Regions from separate parts of the Pilosibacter sp. NGB245 genome, predicted to be linked through region 2. Evidence: a T-box and tRNA genes for the amino acid it is inferred to sense, from the RefSeq annotation. Region 2 holds a T-box; the other holds one or more tRNA genes.

Region 1 (10,360 bases), 1.6 Mb from region 2:
TGCCGAAAAATGTTCTCCCTGCGTTTTTGCGGAGAGAAGAAGCGGGATGATCCCCGTTCCTGTTCCGAGATCCAGCGCCCGCTCTCCCGGTTTCACCGCCGCAAATCCGGAAAGCAGCACCGCATCCATTCCAAAGCAGAATCCATCTGTCTTCTGGATGATCTGCAGACCATTTCTCTGAAGATCATCCAGCCGTTCATTTTCCTTTAACTCAATCGCCATCGAGTTTCGATTTCCCTTCTTTTTTCTCCAGTGCCTCTAACTGCTTTAACTCCGCATCGTTGGATGACTGTTTTTCCCGTCTCTTTTTCGGCCGGAATTTCAGCTGATCCACCTTATACTCACGGATCTCCTTCTCATCGTTATTTACCGTCACGATAACCTTCACAAGCTGGCGCAGGATGCTGACGCTGTGGACTTCACCCTTTAAACCGTCGTCCGTCGTCACATAGTCACCGATATTCGGAAGTCTTCCGTTCAACTCCTCGTATGTGTCCTCCTCGTACTTTAAGCAGCACATCAGTCTGCCGCAGACGCCGGAGATCTTCGTCGGATTTAAGGACAGGTTCTGCTCCTTCGCCATCTTGATCGATACCGGGATAAACTCGGAAAGATACGACGCACAGCAGAGCGGTCTTCCGCAGATCCCGATCCCGCCGACGATCTTTGTCTCATCGCGGACACCGATCTGTCGGAGCTCGATCCTCGTCTTAAACACGGACGCCAGATCCTTTACCAGCTCACGGAAGTCGATCCTTCCGTCTGCCGTAAAGTAGAACAATACTTTATTGTTGTCAAACGTATACTCCGTGTCAATGAGTTTCATGCTGAGGTTGTGTTTCTTGATCTTCTCAACGCAGACCTTGAACGCCTCTTTTTCTTTCTCCTTGTTGCGGCGCTCCGTCTCCTCATCCGCCGGTGTTGCCATGCGGATCACGGATTTCAGCGGCTGGATCACCTTTTTATCGTCCACCTCGTGAGTTCCGAGCACCACATATCCGTACTCCACGCCTCTGGCCGTCTCGACGATCACATGATCGCCTGTTTTAATCTCATTTTCACCAGGGCTGAAATAATATACTTTTCCCGCTTTCCGGAAGCGGATCCCGATTACTTTCGTCATTCTTTGCTCCTTATGACGGGTTCTTCATGGTCAGCAGGAGTAATTCCATCGCCAATTCCATATTTACGTTTGCGTTCAAACGTGTTCTCGCTGTGTCGATCGCCGCAAGGATCGCTTCCAGACCGGCATAGTCGACTTTTTCTCCCGTCTCATTGATCATTTTATATTCATCTTTGAAGATCAGCAGGTTCATGTCCTTTGTGACCTTGAACATGAGCACGTCCCGGTACCAGAGCTGCATCAGATCCAGCACCTCGCCGATATCAAAGTTCTGCTCTTTCATCTCGCGGATGCAATCTAAAAGCATGGAAATGTCCATCGTCCTGACATTCTTTACGAGGACCATGACCTTCTGGAAAAGCTCCTTAAACTCATCAGAAGATGCCAGATGGATCGCTTTCCCGAGATTTCCCCTTGCAAACGCGGTGCAGATATCTGCGTCCTTCTCCGGAACATGGAGATTCTGCGTCAGATAGCTCTTGATCGTAAAATCCTTCAGCGGCTTTAATTTCATCTGCACACACCTGGAGAGGATCGTCGGAAGAAACGCCTCCTGGTTCGTCGTGATCAGAATGATGACCGCGTAGGACGGCGGCTCCTCGATCGTCTTTAACAGGGCATTCTGCGCCTGGACCGTCATTTTTTCCGCCTCATCCACGATATAGATCTTATAATAGCTGCTGTACGGACGGATCATGATCGTATCATTGATCTGTTCCCGCACATCATCCACGCCGATACTTCCCGGCTTTTCATGCGTCACATAGATGAGATCCGGATGATTTCCGCTCATCACCTGCTTGCAGGAATGGCATATCATACACGGCTCACTTCCGCCTTTCTCGCACAGGAGCGTCATCGCAAACGCATTCGCGATCGATTTTCTTCCCATGCCGGCTTCTCCCGTCAGGATATAAGCATGTGAGATCTTATGGTTCTGGATTGCCTTTTTAAAGTGATCTTTCACCATCTCATTCCCGAGGATCTCTTCAAATCCCATGATCTTTTCTTCTGACATAGCCGCATCCCTCCTCATCCTGTTGGTTCCGGCAGTGCTTTTTACGCCGGAGCTTCCCGGTTCGAACAGAACATTTAACTGTTCCCGCTAACGGTGTTTCCATTTTATCTTACCACAAAATAACGCCTATAAAAAGTTATTTATCCAAATCCCTTAGGATTTCTTCCACGCACATTTCCATATCCGTATTCTGATATCTCTTCGTAATTCCCAGGCGTTCCAGATTTTCCTCTGAAAAATCTTTTTCGTCTGCAAGGTATCTCCGGCAGACTTCCCGATAATTCGGCTTTTTCTGGTTTTCCTCGCGTTTGACGGCCCTGAGAAGCCGGATCCCATCCGGGACCTCGATATAGACCGGAACCATCTTTCCCGCTTCAAAATAGGCACACATCTTCTCGTAAGATTCCAGTGTCCCAATCATAAGACAGGACTCGTCGTCGGCAACATCAAACTGCCCGTCATCCACTGTATAGTAAGTCCACGGACCGGCGATCGTCTGATAAGTTCTCGACTCGATCACCTTTCCGGAAGCCAGCTGCCGCTCCAGCTCCTCTCGACCGGTAAAGAAATATTCCACTCCGTCCGTCTCGCCTTCCCGGATCGGTCTTGTTGTATACATCGTCACCGTCCGCAGCTTTGGTCTCCGTTTCAGGATTTCCTTATACAGTGTATCTTTTCCTGTCGCGCTCTTTCCAAGAAGATAATATATCCTGCCCATTTGTTTCTCTCAGCCTTCTGTATTATAATTTTTATCCCAGTCAGATAAGACTTTTCGATCGAACTTTTACAACCATTTTTCAGGTTCTATCTTTTCATTGTATCAAAACCAGAGGTCTCGTGCAACCGTTGTTTCCATCCTCGCTCGATAATTCTTATCCTTTTAAAGTAACAAAAATTTGTCTCCTGGGAAATATTCTTGCCTGATAAGCCTCTTCATTTCGGATGCAGCCACCTCTTATGCACTTGAATTACTAACGTTTTCCTTTTTCCTCAGCATCCTTTATGAACAAGCCCTGGCGTCTGACATGTTAAGATCACGTCCGCATCCGGATCAGCCGGCCCCTGGACAAGAAGTCCTGCTGCCTTGTACGCCACGATCTTCTCCACGATCGCATCCGTGAAGACCTCTCCCGGCGCGATGATCGGGATTCCCGGCGGATACAGATACACAAACTCCGCAGATACCTTTCCGACCGTATCCTGAAGCGCTGTGCGCTCCATATCGGCATTCATCGCCTCGCAGATGAGCATTCTCCTGACTGGGTGCAAAACTTTGGATTCCGTGACTTCTGGAGTCTCACATCTTTCTTTTTCCTTTGACTCACCTTTTTCTTTTTGCTGTTCAGGCTCCACGCAGTGTCTCAATGCCCCGTCAATCTCCAGCAGCGCCGTTCCAAGCCGCTCAAATCCTTCTTCCGTGTCCATCAGCGACGTCATCGCGATCACATACTCCGGCGCTGTCATCTCCATCTCAAGATGGTATTTTCTCCTCAGTGTCTCCGCCAGCTCTTCCCCGTGAAACTCCTCTGCGCGCATCGTGGAAACCACGATCTTCGACGGATCCCATCCGACCACCGTCCGATATTTCCCACAGATTTCCCGGTCCAGGATCTCAAGTACCTGAAGTCCTTCCATCCGCTCCATAAAGTGCTCCAGTCTTTCCTCATACCGGACCATCTCATTTCTTCCGTCCCCGTCCATATACCAGATGCACCGCTCCATCCCAGCCATAAAAAGGTATGACGGGCTGGACGTCTGAAACATGGACAAATACCTCGAAACTCTGTCCTGATCCACAAGTTTTCCCTTCACATGCAGGATTGCCGTCTGGGTAAAGGACGGCAGCGTTTTATGAAGGCTCTGGATCACAAGATCCGCCCCGTATTCCAGCGCCGATTTCGGAAATCCGTGACACTGATCTGCATACTCCAGATGCGCCCCATGCGCCTCATCGACGATCAACGGGATCCCGTATTCATGAGCCGCATCCGCGATCGCCCGGATATCCGACACCACGCCTTCATAGGTTGGAGATGTGATGAGCACTGCCTGGATTTTCGTGATTTTTCCTCTCACATCCCCCGAATTTCCCGCACAGCGCATCGCATCCTTTTCAAGCGCTTTTCTCACGTCCTCCGCACGGATTCCTCCATTGATCCCGAATTCCGTGATCTCCTCCGGATACAGATATTCAGCCTCCAGCCGGTTCAGGCAGATCGCATGGTACACCGCCTTATGACAGTTTCTCGCTGTCAGGATCTTTCCGCCGTTTTCCGTAGTCGCAAAAACTGCACTTAAAATCCCGCATGTACTCCCATTCACAAGATACCAGGACCGGTCCGCCCCGTAGATCGCAGCCGCCTCATCCATGGCGTCCTTCAAAATTCCTTCCGCATGATGCAGGTTGTCAAACCCATCGATCTCCGTGATATCGATCCCATACGGGTCCGGAAATCCCCCCGGGATCCCATCCGGAATCTCCCGTCTTTTATGTCCCGGCATATGAAATGGATACGCATCCGATCCCGCATATTCTGTCAGCCGTTCTAAAAGTCCCGGCTGTTTTTCTTTTCTGTAATTCAAAATTTTTATTCTCCTGTTTCCCATCTGACTGCAAACGAACTGGAAATTGCCCGTCAAATTCGAATCCACATTCGTTATAAAGTATTTTTCTCTTTTTGCTCCGAGAGAATTTTCTCGATCTGCGACTGTCTGATAAGAATCGCATTCACCTTATCATGGAGGTCTTCAATCATGATCTCGGTTTTCAGGTTTACCTTATAATCGTTTTCAGCACGCCGGCGGTCTTTTTCCTCCTGTCGGTTCTGACTCATCATGATCAGCGGTGCCTGAATGGCTGCAACGCAGGACAGGACAAGGTTCAGCAGGATAAACGGATATGCGTCAAACGCTTTTGACGCAAGAATCGTGTTGATGACCATCCACAGGATCAGCCCACCTGTAAAGGAAAATATAAACGCCCAACTGCCTGCAAATTTTGCGATCGTGTCAGCTGCCCGCTGCCCGAGTGTGTACTTTTCTTTCTCTTTTTCAGGACTGACTGAAATCTTACTGTCTGCTAAAAGGTTCAAAACTTCCTCATCCGTCATATCGTGCCGGATGTCCTTCAGCACTTCTTTCAATAATTTTCTGTTCTCTTTCATGATGATACTCCTTCCAATTCGATCAATTGGTAAAATTTATTTGCGCAGCCCCCCCGGAACAGTTCCCTGATTTTTTGTTTATAAATCTGACAAGTAGCGCATTTGACAACAGCATAACAACCACATATATACCCAACGGCAGAAACATGAACGGTACTACATCCAATAATGCACTCCAGTCTTCTTTGTTCACCCAGTCTAATATCTGTCTGTATTCCATAAGAAGTGTCAATGCTACAAATGCCGGCTTACTTTACAAGCTCCGCTTTTACCTCCGGAAACATATACCAAATTTCCGCGACTTCATCCCCGGCTGCCTGATAAAAGCCGTAGCTGCCGTAAACCATCGAATCGCATCCGTCCGATGCCAGTCTCACCGTTATCTGTGTCCCATCCGCCTTTGTAAGCGTCAGGATCCCGTTATACGGACAGTCTTTCTCTTCATCAAAAGATGCCCCCGACAGGATCTCCTCCAGCCTTTTTAACAATTCCGGATCCTGCAGCGTCTCGGATATTCCCACGACTTCCGAGTCAGCTTCCACGTCAGCAGAATCTTTGCTCTCCAAGCCTTTCTCCAGCTCTTTGGAAATCGGGATCACCTCAAGTTCCGCACTTGTAATTTCTTTCATGTCTTCCGTTCCTACCGTCTGAAATTCACATTTTTCCTCAGCAATTCTTAATGCCGGAACTGTGATCTCATCCGGATCCGGGTTTTCTGACTCATAAATTTCCTGGCTTGCCGTATATGTGATCCCATCTATTCCATACATTACCGGATCAATGATCTCATCCGAGCCGGTGATCTCTTTCTCCTGATCCTCAGTCAAAGGAATATATTCCTCCAGTACCTCTGCAGCTTCAAATCTTCGGACGGTAAGATATCCGCCGTCCTCCGGTGGTGACATCCGCACACCGCGCTCCTTTACAGTCTCCAGATACCGGACCCCCTCGTCACCGTCACAGAGGCTGTATGTAAATGCTTTTCTGAGTTCTTCCGATTCTTCCATTCCGCTCGGAACAAAAAACAGAACATCCTTTGCTTCCGTGTAATACATTTCATAAACATTTTCGAAAGTATATACTTTTTCAAAAATACTTTCGTCCTCGTTCCACTTTTCAGCCTCGATCACATCATCAATGCTGTAAATGCTGAGATCTTTCAGCGGATCCTCCTTGCCTTTTCGAAATCCCAGGACATACCCGTAACCATTTTCCGTCTCCCGTCCAACAAAATCATACGCATCCCGGATCTCTCCACCGCAGGATGCTGCCTTTTCCGGATCCATATCCGAAAATTTATGATCTCCATCAAAGGATTCCAATTCTGTTACGATCCACCGACGTTCTTCCTCCGAAAGTGGCTGAAAGGCCAGATCTTCCCTCTGATCATCTTTTTCCGTTTCAGGACTATTTCGTTCCTCTGTCTGTGGCTCACTCGGATCTTCTACCGGAACAAAAGCCGGCGAACACCCTGTCAGCCAGATTCCCAGTCCTAAAGCTGCCGCCATCATCCAAATCTTTTTCACCTTGCCACCTTCTTTTCAAAAAACTGAACTCGCCTGTCACTGAACTTGTTACCGATATTCTATCATCCATAATTTTTTCACACAAGCGAGCACTCCCATATTTAAGGAAACTGTAAACATGTTATCATTTTGTTATTTTCATAAACAGGATTTTTCATCGTAAATTTCATTCCAGTATCTCTTCTGTAACTATCGGCAGAGTATGATATAATATATTTGTTCACCCTTGTGTATCTTTTGGATACAGCAATACAAGCGTATTTTCATCGTTCAATACGCCAGAAAGAGAGGATCCTATGAAATACAGAATTATTGGCACAACTATCCCTGCAGTTGAGATCAAATTTGATGCTCCAGGCGAAACTATGTACACACAGTCCGGCGGAATGTCCTGGATGTCTGAAGGGATTTCCATGTCCACAAACACACGCGGCGGATTTATGAAAGGTCTTGGCCGCATGTTTGCCGGTGAATCCATGTTTATGGCTACCTACCGTGCGGATGCTCCGGGTGCCACGATCGCATTTGCGTCAACTGTACCTGGTCAGGTTCTTCCGATCGACGCGGCAGAAAACGGCGGCATGATCTGCCAGAAAGGTGCATTCCTCTGCGCACAGGATTCTGTAAATCTTGATGTCACCTTCACAAAGAAATTTACTTCCGGACTGTTTGGCGGCGAAGGCTTCATCCTTGAATCCATCTCCGGTTCCGGAATGGCCTTTCTCGAAATCGACGGCGATGTTGTCGAGAAACAGCTCGCACCGGGCGAAGTGATCAAAGTTGATACAGGAAATATCGTTGCGTTCGAGAAAACCTTAAAATATGAAGTTGAGACGATCAAAGGCCTTGGAAACATCTTCTTCGGCGGCGAAGGTCTCTTCCTCACAAAGCTTACCGGTCCTGGCCGTGTGATCCTTCAGACTCAGAATATCGCTGATTTCGCCGGACGCATTGCACAGTTCATTCCGACAAAATCAAACTGATCTTCGACTTTCAACAACATATACTTTAACCTAAAAAAGAGGTTGCTGTGTGAATGTGCAGCAACCTCTTTTTTAGCAAACTTTAGAATACGAAAAAACGGAAACCTCTCGGCTTCCGCAACTTAATGAGACATCGGGGATTCGAACCCCGGACAACTTGATTAAAAGTCAAGTGCTCTACCGACTGAGCTAATATCCCATACAACTATGAAGTTGTAGTGCCCAAAGCTGGAATCGAACCAGCGACACGAGGATTTTCAGTCCTCTGCTCTACCAACTGAGCTATCTGGGCATAATTGCGGGGGCAGGATTTGAACCTACGACCTTCGGGTTATGAGCCCGACGAGCTTCCAGACTGCTCCACCCCGCGATACCTTATTATTATACACAATAAATATCGAAAAATCAATACCTATTTTAATGGGCGGAGGTGGATTCGAACCACCGAAGCAAGTTGCAGCAGATTTACAGTCTGTCCCCTTTGGCCACTCGGGAATCCGCCCATAAGAATTATTTAGTTTTTGAAACTAAAAGCCGATGATCGGACTCGAACCGATAACCTGCTGATTACAAATCAGCTGCTCTGCCAATTGAGCCACATCGGCATATCTTTAAAAGTGGGACCTATAGGGCTCGAACCTATGACCCTCTGCTTGTAAGGCAGATGCTCTCCCAGCTGAGCTAAGATCCCATATTTAAAAATAAATACATACAAAACCATGTATGCGCGACCCGGATGGGATTCGAACCCACGACCTCCGCCGTGACAGGGCGGCGCTCTAACCAGCTGAGCCACCGGGCCATACAAGGTATTTAACATACCTTCAAAATCACATACTGAACTCCATCAACCTTCGAATCTTCACTTGACCTTTCTGGATAAGCCCTCGACCGATTAGTAACAGTCAGCTCCATGCATTGCTGCACTTCCACCTCTGCCCTATCTACCTCGTCGTCTTCAAGGGGTCTTACTTCTTAACGAATGGGATATCTCATCTTGAGGGGGGCTTCACGCTTAGATGCCTTCAGCGTTTATCCCTGCCAGACTTGGCTACCCGGCCATGAGCTTAGCAGCTCAACCGGTACACCAGCGGTCCGTCCATCCCGGTCCTCTCGTACTAAGGACAGCTCCTCTCAAATATCCTCCGCCTGCGCCGGATAGGGACCGAACTGTCTCACGACGTTCTGAACCCAGCTCGCGTACCGCTTTAATGGGCGAACAGCCCAACCCTTGGGACCTACTTCAGCCCCAGGATGCGATGAGCCGACATCGAGGTGCCAAACCACTCCGTCGATGTGAACTCTTGGGAGTGATAAGCCTGTTATCCCCAGGGTAGCTTTTATCCGTTGAGCGATGGCAATCCCACTTTCATACCACCGGATCACTAAGTCCTAGTTTCCTACCTGCTCGACCCGTCGGTCTCGCAGTCAAGCTCCCTTCTGCCTTTGCACTCTTCGAATGGTTTCCAACCATTCTGAGGGAACCTTTGAGCGCCTCCGATACCCTTTCGGAGGCGACCGCCCCAGTCAAACTCCCCACCTGACATTGTCCCCGATCCAGATCATGGACCATGGTTAGAAACCCAGTAACGCAAGGGTGGTATCCCAACAGCGGCTCATACGAAACCGGAGTTCCGTACTCGTAGCCTCCCACCTATCCTGTGCATGCATTACCGAATCCCAGTATCAAGCTGGAGTAAAGCTCCATGGGGTCTTTCCGTCCTGGCGCAGGTAACCAGCATCTTCACTGGTATTTCAATTTCACCGGGTGCATTGTCGAGACAGCGCTCAAATCATTACGCCTTTCGTGCGGGTCGGAACTTACCCGACAAGGAATTTCGCTACCTTAGGACCGTTATAGTTACGGCCGCCGTTTACTGGGGCTTCAATTCAAAGCTTCGATTGCTCTAACCTCTCCTCTTAACCTTCCAGCACCGGGCAGGCGTCAGCCCATATACATCACCTTACGGTTTCGCATAGACCTGTGTTTTTGCTAAACAGTTGCTTGAGCCTATTCTCTGCGGCCAGATCTCTCTGGCACCCCTTATCCCGAAGTTACGGGGTCATTTTGCCGAGTTCCTTAACAATGCTTCTCCCGCCGGCCTTAGGATTCTCTCCTCATCCACCTGTGTCGGTTTACGGTACGGGCACATGATACACAATAGCGGCTTTTCTCGGCAGCTGGAATCAGATGCTTCCCTACTTTAGTTCGGTCCGCGTCACGTCTTTGGCTTATCAGGCGGATTTGCCTGCCTGACACCTCCTACGCTTGCCCGGGGTTCTGTTCCCCGGTCATCTTATCCCTCTGCGTCCCCACAGTTCTGATATCATGTGGTACAGGAATCTAAACCTGTTGTCCATCAGCTACGCTTCTCAGCCTTGCCTTAGGCCCCGACTTACCCAGGGCAGATCAGCTTTACCCTGGAAACCTTAGATATTCGGCCTGGAGGATTCCCACCTCCATCTCGCTACTCATTCCGGCATTCTCTCTTCTTAAAAGTCCACAGCTCCTTATCGGTACTGCTTCGCCCCTTTAAGAATGCTCC
Region 2 (10,360 bases):
TCTGCTGCCATCTCGTCGATGACCGGCTTGAAGTATGCTTTCTTTGTATCATCGAGAGCATCGTAAGCATCTTTTAACCATCCCGCATACTTATCTTCTGTCAGCATGTATAAGAAGTTCTTTCCGACGATCTCGGAATCGATATCCATGTATAACGGATGAACGCCTTCTGCCACGAAATCCCAGCAGTTATTGTACTCTGCGCTTCCGGTGCTGTTGTACATGAATACCTTGTTTAAGGTCTGCAACGGAAGGAATCCTTCATATGCATCCGGTGTGGTCCCGTTTGCCTCTGCCCATTCCTTCGGGATATAAGTCTTTAAGATTCCCGGCTCTACCATCTTCGTCTGGATCTGGTTGCCGTCCTGGATCAGGGTCATCGCGAAAGTTCCCTCGGTCTTTAAGGAATCTGCGGTCAACTGCTCAAAGATCTTGTTGTTCTTCGGCTGCTGCCACTCATATTCCATATTGTAGGACGGGTCGATCGACTGCAGGTATTCGATGAATAACGGGAGTGCGCTCTTACCACGGCTGGAGTTTCCGACACCGTAGAAGGTCTTTCCGTTGGACTCCTCGATGGCTTTCTTTGCAAGCTCTTCCATCGACATTCCTTCGGCTTCCTTGATGATCTTTTCTACATCGGAAAGATCAGCATCGTCCGTTTTCGCTGCCTCCGTTGCCGCTTCACTTCCGGCTGCCGCTGTCTCACCGCCTGCCGCCGCTGTGGTTGCCGTTGTGGTTCCACCGCCGCCGCATCCTGCGAGGGACATCGCTGCCATGGAAACTGCAAGTGCCAATGACAAAGTACGTTTTCTCATAAAACTGTTCCTCCTTCATCTGATTGGGTCATTTTGTTTTTCTCACGACTCATTTTGTACTTTTATTATAGCGGTGCGCAGAAAAATTTAACAGTGGACAAAACTGCGATAGTTTGTGAAATCCTGTGATTTTGTATAATTATGTTTCGTATTTCTGCTTTTTTTGTGCAGTTACGACATATGTTTTAGATTGTCAGAATTGGTAGTACCAGCATATTGCTGTAAAGGCATGTTTTTCGATATGAAAAGAATGTGCCTTGTCACATTCGGGCGTCTCGCGCAAGCGCGGACTTTGGCTCGTTGTTCGCGTAAACAAGTGAAAACACGTTTCGCGAGTTTCCCCTTGTTATCGCGACAGTCGCCAAGATCTCGCGCAAGCGCGGACTTTGGCTCGTTGTTCGCGTAAATTAAAAAAGAGAACCTTGCCCCGGCAGGCTCAGTTCTCTTTTCCTCATTTTTATTTTCTGTCATTTCAGATTCCGGATCCTCTGCCGCTTTTCCATTACAGAGCTTTCCGCCTATTTTCCAAAATACGCCGCGATCTCCTTCATTCTTCCCGTCTGTACGGCATGGAACGGACAGCGCTTATCGCAGTGACCGCAGGAGATACAGTCGGAAGCATGTTTTTCCAGTGTCGCGTAGTGGTCCGCCGCCATCGTATCCCCGGAAATTCTTTTAACTGCCAGTCGATCTGTTTTTTCACCTTCTCGAGATTTGTTGTCCAGCCGTATTCCCCGGTCTCGTAGTTTGCTCCAAAATGCACCTGATAGATCATCTCTTTCCGGACTGAGGTCTCTTTACAACAATTTTCTCCGCTATTAATACAGGTTTTTCACCTTAAACTCTTTCTCAAGCTCTCTTCTCTGGTCCTTTTTCGCGATATCCGCACGTTTGTCGTACAATTTCTTACCTCTCGCCAGACCGATCTCAACCTTTACGAGACTTCCCTTAAAGTACACCTGAAGCGGGACCAGCGTGTATCCTTTTTCCTGGATCTTTCCCTTCAGCTTGTTGATCTCATAGCGGTGCATCAGGAGTTTCCGCTCGCGGAGCGGATCTTTATTAAAGATATTTCCCTTTTCGTACGGGCTGATGTGCATGCCGTAGATCATGACCTCATCGTTCGTGATCCGCACAAAAGATTCCTTGATGCTGCATTTTCCCATCCTGAGAGATTTTACCTCGGTTCCCGCAAGCGCGATACCGCACTCAAATTTGTCATCGATGAAGAAATCAAAATATGCCTTTTTATTGTTTGCGATCAGCTTAAATCCGCTGCTCTTTGCCATAACTTCGTCCTCTTTTCCGTTCCGGCAGGAGTGTCCCATGCCGGAACCATTTCTATCACAAGGTCTGTCCGCTGCAAAAAACGAAACCGTGCTATCGTTTGTCGAAATTCCGCACCGGAAGGAAATCGATCGTTTTCAGATACCGGTCCACAGAGACGACCTGGATCTTCACGGTCTGGCCAAGCTTGAATTTCTTTCTCGTCCGCTCTCCCACCAGTTCATAGTGTTCCTCATCAAACACATAGTAGTCGCCGTCGAGGTTCGCTAAGCGTACCATGCCTTCCACCGTATTCGGAAGCTCCACATAGAAGCCGTAATTGCTGATCCCGGAGATCACGCCGGTAAATTCTTCCCCGATATGGCGCTCCATGAACTGAACTTTCTTTGCCTTATCGGTCTCCCTCTCCGCCTCGTCTGCGAGACGCTCCCGGGAAGATGTCCAGATCGCAACTTCCGGAAGGATCTTCTCATAATGGGCGATCCTCTTTTTCGTGAGACCGCCGTGGAGATTTTCCTTGATAATCCGGTGGATCTGGAGATCCGGGTATCTTCGGATCGGGGAGGTGAAGTGCGTATAATAGTTTGCTGCGAGACCAAAGTGGCCCATGCATTCCGTCGTGTACTTTGCCTGCTTCATTGAGCGGAGTGCCAGTCTCGCGAGCAGCGCCTCCTCCGGGGATCCCGCTGCCTTTTCGAGCAGTTTCTGCATCTCCTTCGGATGAAGCTCGCCGTTCTGGAGCCGGATCGAATAGCCAAAATTGTTGATCAGAATGCCGAAGCGCTTGATCTTCTCACCGTCCGGTTTCTCATGGCTCCGGTACAGGAACGGGATCTGCTGCCAGTAATAATCCTCTGCGACCGTCTCGTTCGCAGCCAGCATGCAGTCCTCGATCAGCATCGTCGCCGCGTTCCGCTCATACGGCCTGATCTCGACCGGGCGTCCCTTTGCGTCCAGGATGATCTTGCACTCCGGGAAATCAAAGTCGACCGCACCGCGCGCCATGCGCTTTTTCCTCAGCACACGGGCCGTCTCGTCGAGAAGCAGGAACATCGGAACGAAATCTGCATATTCTTCGAGGCACTTCTTTGCAAATTCCGCTTTTTCCTTCGATTTCTCTTTCTCCGGCGCATCCGTCTGCGGTTCCTCAGTCCCATTCTTTGCCTCCAGGATCGCATTCACCGCCGTGTATGTCATTCTGCGGTCGATCCGGACGACCGACTCACAGATCTTATGTCCCACGATGATCCCTTTTTCATCGATATCCATGAGGCAGCTCATTGCCAGACGGTCGCAGCCCGCATTCAGGGAACAGATCCCGTTGGAGAGCCGGTGCGGCAGCATCGGGATCACACGGTCCACGAGATACACGCTCGTTCCGCGCTTATATGCCTCCGCATCGAGAGGCGTCCCCTCCTTCACATAGTGACTCACATCCGCAATATGGACTCCGAGATGGTAGATCGTCTCCCCGTTGATCGTCTCCTTCGACACACTGACCGCATCGTCGAGGTCTTTCGCGTCCTCGCCGTCGATCGTCACCATCGGGACATCTCTGAGATCCACTCTTCCGTTCTTCCCGATCTCCTCCGCCACATAGTCTGCGGAGAGTTCCTCCGGCGCATGGGAAACTTCTTCCATCACGTCCTCCGGGAACTCCTCCGGAAGTCCGTAGGCACGGACGATCGACAGGATATCGACTCCCGGGTCATTGATATGTCCGAGGATCTCCTGCACATGTCCCTCCGGATTCTTATTTATGGTCGCATATGTGTCCAGTTTCACGACTACCTTGTGTCCGGAGACAGCGCCGTTCTCTTTCCCCTGCGGGATAAAGATGTCCATCGTGATCCGTGGATTGTCGGGGATCACAAAGCCAAAGCTTTTATTTTTTTCAAAGGTACCGATCAGCGTCTCGTTGGCATGTTTTAATACCTTTAAAACTCTCGCCTCCGCGCGGCCGCCTCTTCCGTTTTCATCAATAATGACCTGGACCGTATCCCCGTCCATCGCGTCCCCGGTATCATCCGGCGGGACAAAGAGATCGCCGTCGCGTCCCTCGATCGTCACAAATCCAAAGCCTCTGTGATGCGCTGAAAAGATCCCCGTCTGCGCAAACACCTCGGATCTCGCGTACTTTCCCTTCTTCGAGATCCCGACCTTGCCGGAAGCGACCAGTTCATTTAAGACCTCTTCCAGATCTTTTCTCTGCTCCTTCGGAACTCCGAGAAGCATCGCGAGTTCTTTTAATTTCATCGGAACATATGTCGGATCCTTCATCAGGGTCAGCAGCATCTGTTTCCGCTCTTCCATTAACGTTTCTTCCATTCTTCTCCTTGTCATATCAAAAACAGTTTTTCAAAAGTTCCCGGCACAGACTTCACGCCGGGCAGCCGCAAATAACCGGATAGATCCTGCGGACAGTTCTCAGACAGTGCAGCTTCCGATCTTCGTGTTAAACAAAAACACTCCTGCACGGGAATGATCGCTGCAGGAGTGTTCGTCATCTTAGAATTAGATTACCTTTAAATTTAATACCAGGGCAAGTACAAAAATCAGGACTGCCGCAATTTTTGTAAATTTCTCAAGGTTGCCTTCCATAGAACGACCTTTATTTTTTCCCCAGTAGCTCTCAGCCACACCGCTGATCGCACCAAGTCCGGAAGTCTTTCCTTCCTGCATTAACACGATCACTGTCATTGCAATACATAAGATAACGAATACAATCGTCAGAATAATTCTAATCACCGACTACACCTCCTGTCCACAATTAAAGTCATCATAACATAAAATAGGATGGCTGTCAATCCTCGTATTTTCCGGGCCGGAACTGATTTTCCGGCATATAAAGGAGTGTGCCGCGCGCGGCTGCTTGCATCAATCTCACTCGTCTTGCAAGTGCACATCATTCGCTGATCGTGACTTAGGGGTCAAAAAACGGCCATCCGCCGCAGGATTTCTCCCACAGGAATGACCGTTCTGTATTATGTCACTTATCGGATATCCGCACCGAGACGGAACTTCAGGTTTCCGAGGATCTTCTTTACAAAGCGCTCGACGTCCGTCGGATCAAGTGCCTTGTCCTCCGGGATGAAGGAGATCTTGAATGCCATGCTCTTCTTGCCCTTGCCGATCTGGTCGCCGCGGTAGATATCGAAGAGTTCAACATCTCCGACCTGCTTGCATGCCTTCTTGATCTCATCGATCAGGCTGCCGCAGCTTGTCTCCTCGTCAACGACCATCGCGAGGTCACGGGTCACGGTATCGTACTCGGAGATCGGTTTGTAGCGCAGACCTTCCGGCATATGGGCAGAAAGTGCTGCGAAGTCGATCTCACCGATGTAGATCTGGTTGTTCGCCTTGCTGTCTTTCGGAAGCTTTAACTCACCGGCAACGCTGTTTGCCAGCTTACCGAAGGAACCAACGCGCTCGCCGTCGCAGAGGACATACGCGGAGATTCCCGGATGGAGATACGGAACATCCTCCGCTCTCTCATACTCAAAGCTTACACCGAAGGAAGCTGCAAGCTCTTCCATCGTTCCCTTTACAGTGAAGAAATCTTCCTGCTCGCCAAATGCCGCGAAGCCGACATGCGGGATCTCGTTCGGGAGCTCTGTGAGCGGAAGTGCCTTCGGATAGTATACGTTTGCATACTCGAAGAAACGTCCGGCTGTGTTGCCTTTCTTCACGTTCTCAACGACTGTATTTAACATGGACGGAGCCAGTGTGGTGCGCATGATGGAAAGGTTTGTCGTGATCGGGTTTAACAGGCGGATCACATTGCGCTCCTTCGCGTCCTCAGCGATATGAAGCGCGTCAAGGTCAGCGTCGGAATAGAATGCCAGCGTGGATACCTCGAAGTAACCCTGGGATACCATCACCTGTTTTAATTTTGTTCTTCTCTTCTGTGCCGGGTTTAATCCGCCGTTTGTGACTGCGGAATCCTTTAAGAAGGTCGGAACGATGTGGTCATAACCGTACTCACGGATGACTTCCTCCGCAAGATCCGGCTCGCCAACCTCGATATCCTCTCTGTAGCGAGGTGCTGTGACAGTCATGACATCGCCGTCGCGCTCAACCTCGAAGCTGAGTCTGCGGAGAATGTCGAGAACATTCTCTGCCGGGACCTCGATGCCGAGGATCTTGTTGATGCCGCTCAACGTTGCGGTAAATTTTTTTCCTTCCTTCGGTGCTCCCGCATCCACATCGAATGCGCTCGCTGTGATCTCGCCGCAGCCGAGTTCCTCGATCAGGTGAAGGGCACGCGCCATACCGATCTCAACGGTGTACTCCGCGATACCTTTCTCGTAGTGGCTGGATGCGTCTGTGTTCTGTCCGAGACTTCTCGCAGTTTTACGGATGTTGTCGCGCATGAACTTTGCGGATTCAAAGAGAAGCTGTGTCGTATTCTCTGTGATCTCACTGTTCATTCCGCCCATGATACCCGCAAGAGCAACCGGCTTGCTTCCGTCGCAGATCACAAGGTTATTCTCGTTTAACTTGAATTCCTTGCCGTCAAGTGTCTGGATCATCTCATCCTGCTTTGCACGGCGGACGATGATCTGGGAGCTCTCCAATGTGCTCATATCGAATGCATGCATCGGCTGACCGATCTCGAGCATTACGTAGTTCGTGATATCGACCACGTTGCTGATGCTTCTGAGACCGCAGAGAGCCAGATGACGACGCATCCATCTCGGGGACTGGCCCGGAGTGATGTTTCTCACGCCATGTCCTAAGTAGCGCGGGCAGAGATCCTGTGCCTCTACTTTAATATCAAGATTTTCATATTTATAATCGCTCTGTTTGTAGTCGAGAGCCGGCATTTTCAGCGGTTTATCAAGAACTGCTGCAACTTCTCTCGCAATACCGAGAACAGACTGGCAGTCTGCACGGTTTGCCGTTACGGAGATATCGAAGATGTAGTCGTCGAGACCAACAACCTTTGCGATATCAGTTCCCGGAACGGTGTCCTTCGGAAGATCCAGGAGACCGTAAACCTCAGCGCCCGGATACAGGTCATCGTTTAAGCCGAGCTCTTCACCGGAGCAGAGCATACCGTTTGACTCGATGCCGCGCATCGGTTTTGCCTTGATCTTGATGCCGCCCGGCAGTGTGGAATTATCAAGAGCCGCCGGTGTGTGCATGCCTGCGTAGACGTTCGGAGCACCTGTGAGGATCTGGATATCATTTCCATACTCGCCGCAGTCTACTTTACACTTGAAGAGGTGTGTTCCCTCGATTGGCTCGCATTCCTTTACGACGCCGACAACGACACGGTCGATCTCAGCGGAGAGATCGATCAGTTCCTCTACCTCAAATCCACAGCCAAAGAGCTTGTCTTCCAGCTCCTGGGCAGTGACATCAATGTCAACATATTCTTTCAGCCAACTAAATGGTACTTTCATGATCTTCTCCCTCCCTTATTAGCCTTTGAACTGCTTCAGGAAACGAAGATCATTCTCATAAAGCAGGTTGATGTTGTTAATACCGTATTTTAACATGGCGATACGCTCGATACCGATACCGAAGGCGAGACCGGAATACTCATTCGGGTCGATGCCGCAGTTCTCAAGAACCTTGTGGTGTACGATACCGCCGCCTAATACCTCGATCCAGCCGGTGTGCTTGCAGAGCGGGCAGCCTTTTCCGCCGCACTCGAAGCAGCTGACATCGACCTCAACGCTCGGCTCCGTGAACGGGAAATAGCTCGGGCGGAGACGTGTCTTTACGTTGCTGCCGAAGATCGCCTGTACAAACTTGTCGAGCATACCCTGAAGGTCGCAGAGCGTGATCTTCTTATCGACAACAAGGCCTTCCATCTGGTGGAACATCGGGGAGTGAGTCGCATCACTGTCGGAACGGAATACACGTCCCGGTGCCAGCATCTTGATCGGCGGCTTCTTCGCATCCATCACACGGATCTGTCCCGGGCTTGTATGGGTACGGAGTAAGATATCTTCCGCTACATAGAACGTATCCTGCATATCTCTCGCCGGATGATTCTTCGCAACGTTTAATCTTGTGAAGTTGTGGTCGTCATCCTCGATCTCCGGACCGTCGAAGATCTCGAAGCCCATTCCTGCGAAAACATCGATCATCTCATTCTCTGTTACGGTAAGCGGATGGAGACCTCCGGCCGGACGCATCTTTGCAGGCATCGTGATATCGACCTGCTCGCTCTTATTGCGGGCTGCGAGCTCCAGCTCATCCATCTTATTCTTCATTTCCTGGTAGCGGGCTTCTACCTGGTTCTTAAATTCATTGATCGTCTTTCCGACGTTCGGGCGCTCCTCCTTCGGAACACTTCCAAGACCCTTCATCAGGTCTGCGATGCTGCCTTTCTTGCCAAGGAAGCTCTGCCAGAACTCACCAAGCTGTTCCTTGGACTGTACACTGCCGAGAGCGGCTTCCATCTGCTCCTTCAGTGCTTTGATCTTCTCTTCCATAGTCCACCTCATTCTTTCGGTATGGTTTTACATTCTATCAGTGCGAGGACAAAAAAAACTCCGTCCCGCCATGGGACGAAGCTGACTCTCCGTGGTACCACCCAGATTCCGCATGCATTCATGCGGCACTCAAACGTCTGTAACGGGACTTCCCGTCCTGCACTACTTGGATCCCTTTCGCACAGGCTGCTCAAGAGTGAATTTACAAAAGTTTCCTTCGGAAGGTCTTTCAGCCGGTGAACCTTCTCTCTGTCATACCGGAACTCTCCTGTACTGTCTCTGTCATTGCGTTTCACACATGGTCGATGGTAGCACATTCCCACTGGTTTGTCAAGTCTCACCGGGGCAGAGGCAAAATCAGCACCAAAGCTGCACGCAACGCAGTTTCCCGCCCAAACCTTCTAACAGACACTGTCCCCGCATAATAAGTGTAAAACTTCAGCGAAATTTTCTCTCACTTTCTTGACACATCCAGCCATTTATGGCATCATCAGTTTATAGGCAGGAATAATCTGTTAATATTCCATTCCATGGAATTTATATATGATCTGCCCGCAAAACAAACGAAAAACAACCTCAAGAAAAGGAGGATTCCTATGGATTTTCTGACATTAACCATCGGAAAACAAAAAAACATCGCCCTGATCGCCCATGACAGCAAAAAGCATGAAATGATCGACTGGTGCGAAGCAAACAAAGAAATCTTAAAGGGACACTTTCTCTGCGGCACAGGAACAACCGCCAGAATGATCACCGAAGCCACCGGTCTCCCGGTCAAAGGCTACAACAGCGGTCCTCTCGGAGGAGACCAGCAGATCGGCGCAAAAATCGTCGAAGGACGCATCGATTTCGTCGTATTCTTCTCCGATCCCCTCACAGCCCAGCCACATGACCCGGACGTAAAAGCTCTCCTCCGCATCGCCCAGGTCTACGATATCCCGATCGCCAACAACCGCGCGACCGCCGACTTCATGATCACCTCCCCACTCATGAACGAAGAATATGATCACCAGATCATCAACTTCCACCAGAACATCAAGGAGCGGGCAAGCAAACTGTAGAACTCAAAATGTAAAACCAATCGATGCAAACTAAATTCTACCAAACCTAGAAAGGCATGGAAACACGTTCACAACGTTTCCATGCCTTTCGAACCCTCTGCATTTATCATCTCACGCCAACCAACAGCAGTGAGCTTCCGGGCAGGGGCGCATGATCCGGGGAGCTGGTTCCTCTTGGCCCGCGGGTGACTGCGTTGGACAAGCGATAACACTTGTCTGAGCGCAGCGAGTTGTGTCACAGTACGCAGGCCTTCCTGCCTGCGCACTGTGACAGGATTTTGCCGATGCTTCGCATTCCGAATCGGCAAAATCCGCGACCGCTACTGTATCATACGGAATTTTCAGTTCAGAAAATTCCTATATAAAAGGCGCTGGCTACCTCCACTCGTCCGCCCTTAGCAGTCTCACGCAGGCCTAGCGGAACCCTCCCCGCATCCCCAGCGCCCCTGCCCGGAAGCTCACCGCGTCCCTCTCGCCAATCACATCATTCCTTCATATCTTTATCCAGAAGATCCACCAGCTCCTCAATCTGGCTCTCCCCATACACCTTCAACCCATACCCGGCCAACACCGCCGCCGTCTTCCCCATTCCCTCACGCAGCTTATGCGAAAAACTCCCATCATAAACCCCATTCGATCCGCAGGACGGACTTCTATCCTTCAGGATCGCGATCCCACATCCATACTTCTTCGCTGTCTGCAATGCCGCATCCGCACCGAGAAGAAACTCTCCCGTCACATCCTC

The links. A T-box is a leader RNA that pairs with one kind of tRNA and senses whether it is charged. The one in region 2 lies ahead of pheS (phenylalanine--tRNA ligase subunit alpha), so its partner is inferred to be a tRNA-Phe.
Region 1: it has a tRNA-Phe gene. The T-box ahead of pheS (phenylalanine--tRNA ligase subunit alpha) is inferred to sense a tRNA for this amino acid. The anticodon was not compared.

The regions. Positions count from the first base shown of each region.
Region 1 covers NZ_CM171584.1:15,716-26,075, reverse strand. The annotation lists gene ACXMYH_RS00145 (tRNA1(Val) (adenine(37)-N6)-methyltransferase) at 1-222, opposite strand, end outside; gene ACXMYH_RS00140 (PSP1 domain-containing protein) at 212-1,123, opposite strand; gene holB (DNA polymerase III subunit delta') at 1,134-2,141, opposite strand; gene ACXMYH_RS00130 (nucleoside/nucleotide kinase family protein) at 2,278-2,859, opposite strand; gene ACXMYH_RS00125 (aminotransferase class I/II-fold pyridoxal phosphate-dependent enzyme) at 3,132-4,724, opposite strand; gene ACXMYH_RS00120 (DUF1003 domain-containing protein) at 4,799-5,305, opposite strand; gene ACXMYH_RS00115 (hypothetical protein) at 5,554-6,831, opposite strand; gene ACXMYH_RS00110 (TIGR00266 family protein) at 7,128-7,814, shown strand; tRNA gene ACXMYH_RS00105 (tRNA-Lys) at 7,941-8,013, opposite strand; tRNA gene ACXMYH_RS00100 (tRNA-Phe) at 8,034-8,106, opposite strand; tRNA gene ACXMYH_RS00095 (tRNA-Met) at 8,111-8,184, opposite strand; tRNA gene ACXMYH_RS00090 (tRNA-Tyr) at 8,236-8,317, opposite strand; tRNA gene ACXMYH_RS00085 (tRNA-Thr) at 8,347-8,419, opposite strand; tRNA gene ACXMYH_RS00080 (tRNA-Val) at 8,433-8,505, opposite strand; tRNA gene ACXMYH_RS00075 (tRNA-Asp) at 8,543-8,616, opposite strand; rRNA gene ACXMYH_RS00070 (23S ribosomal RNA) at 8,690-10,360, opposite strand, start outside.
Region 2 covers NZ_CM171584.1:1,596,975-1,607,334, reverse strand. The annotation lists gene ACXMYH_RS07265 (hypothetical protein) at 1-818, opposite strand, end outside; gene ACXMYH_RS07260 (4Fe-4S binding protein) at 1,337-1,474, opposite strand; gene smpB (SsrA-binding protein SmpB) at 1,637-2,107, opposite strand; gene rnr (ribonuclease R) at 2,199-4,433, opposite strand; gene secG (preprotein translocase subunit SecG) at 4,620-4,853, opposite strand; gene pheT (phenylalanine--tRNA ligase subunit beta) at 5,099-7,513, opposite strand; gene pheS (phenylalanine--tRNA ligase subunit alpha) at 7,532-8,554, opposite strand; T-box leader at 8,623-8,849, opposite strand; gene ACXMYH_RS07230 (methylglyoxal synthase) at 9,151-9,615, shown strand; gene ACXMYH_RS07225 (2-thiouracil desulfurase family protein) at 10,100-10,360, opposite strand, start outside.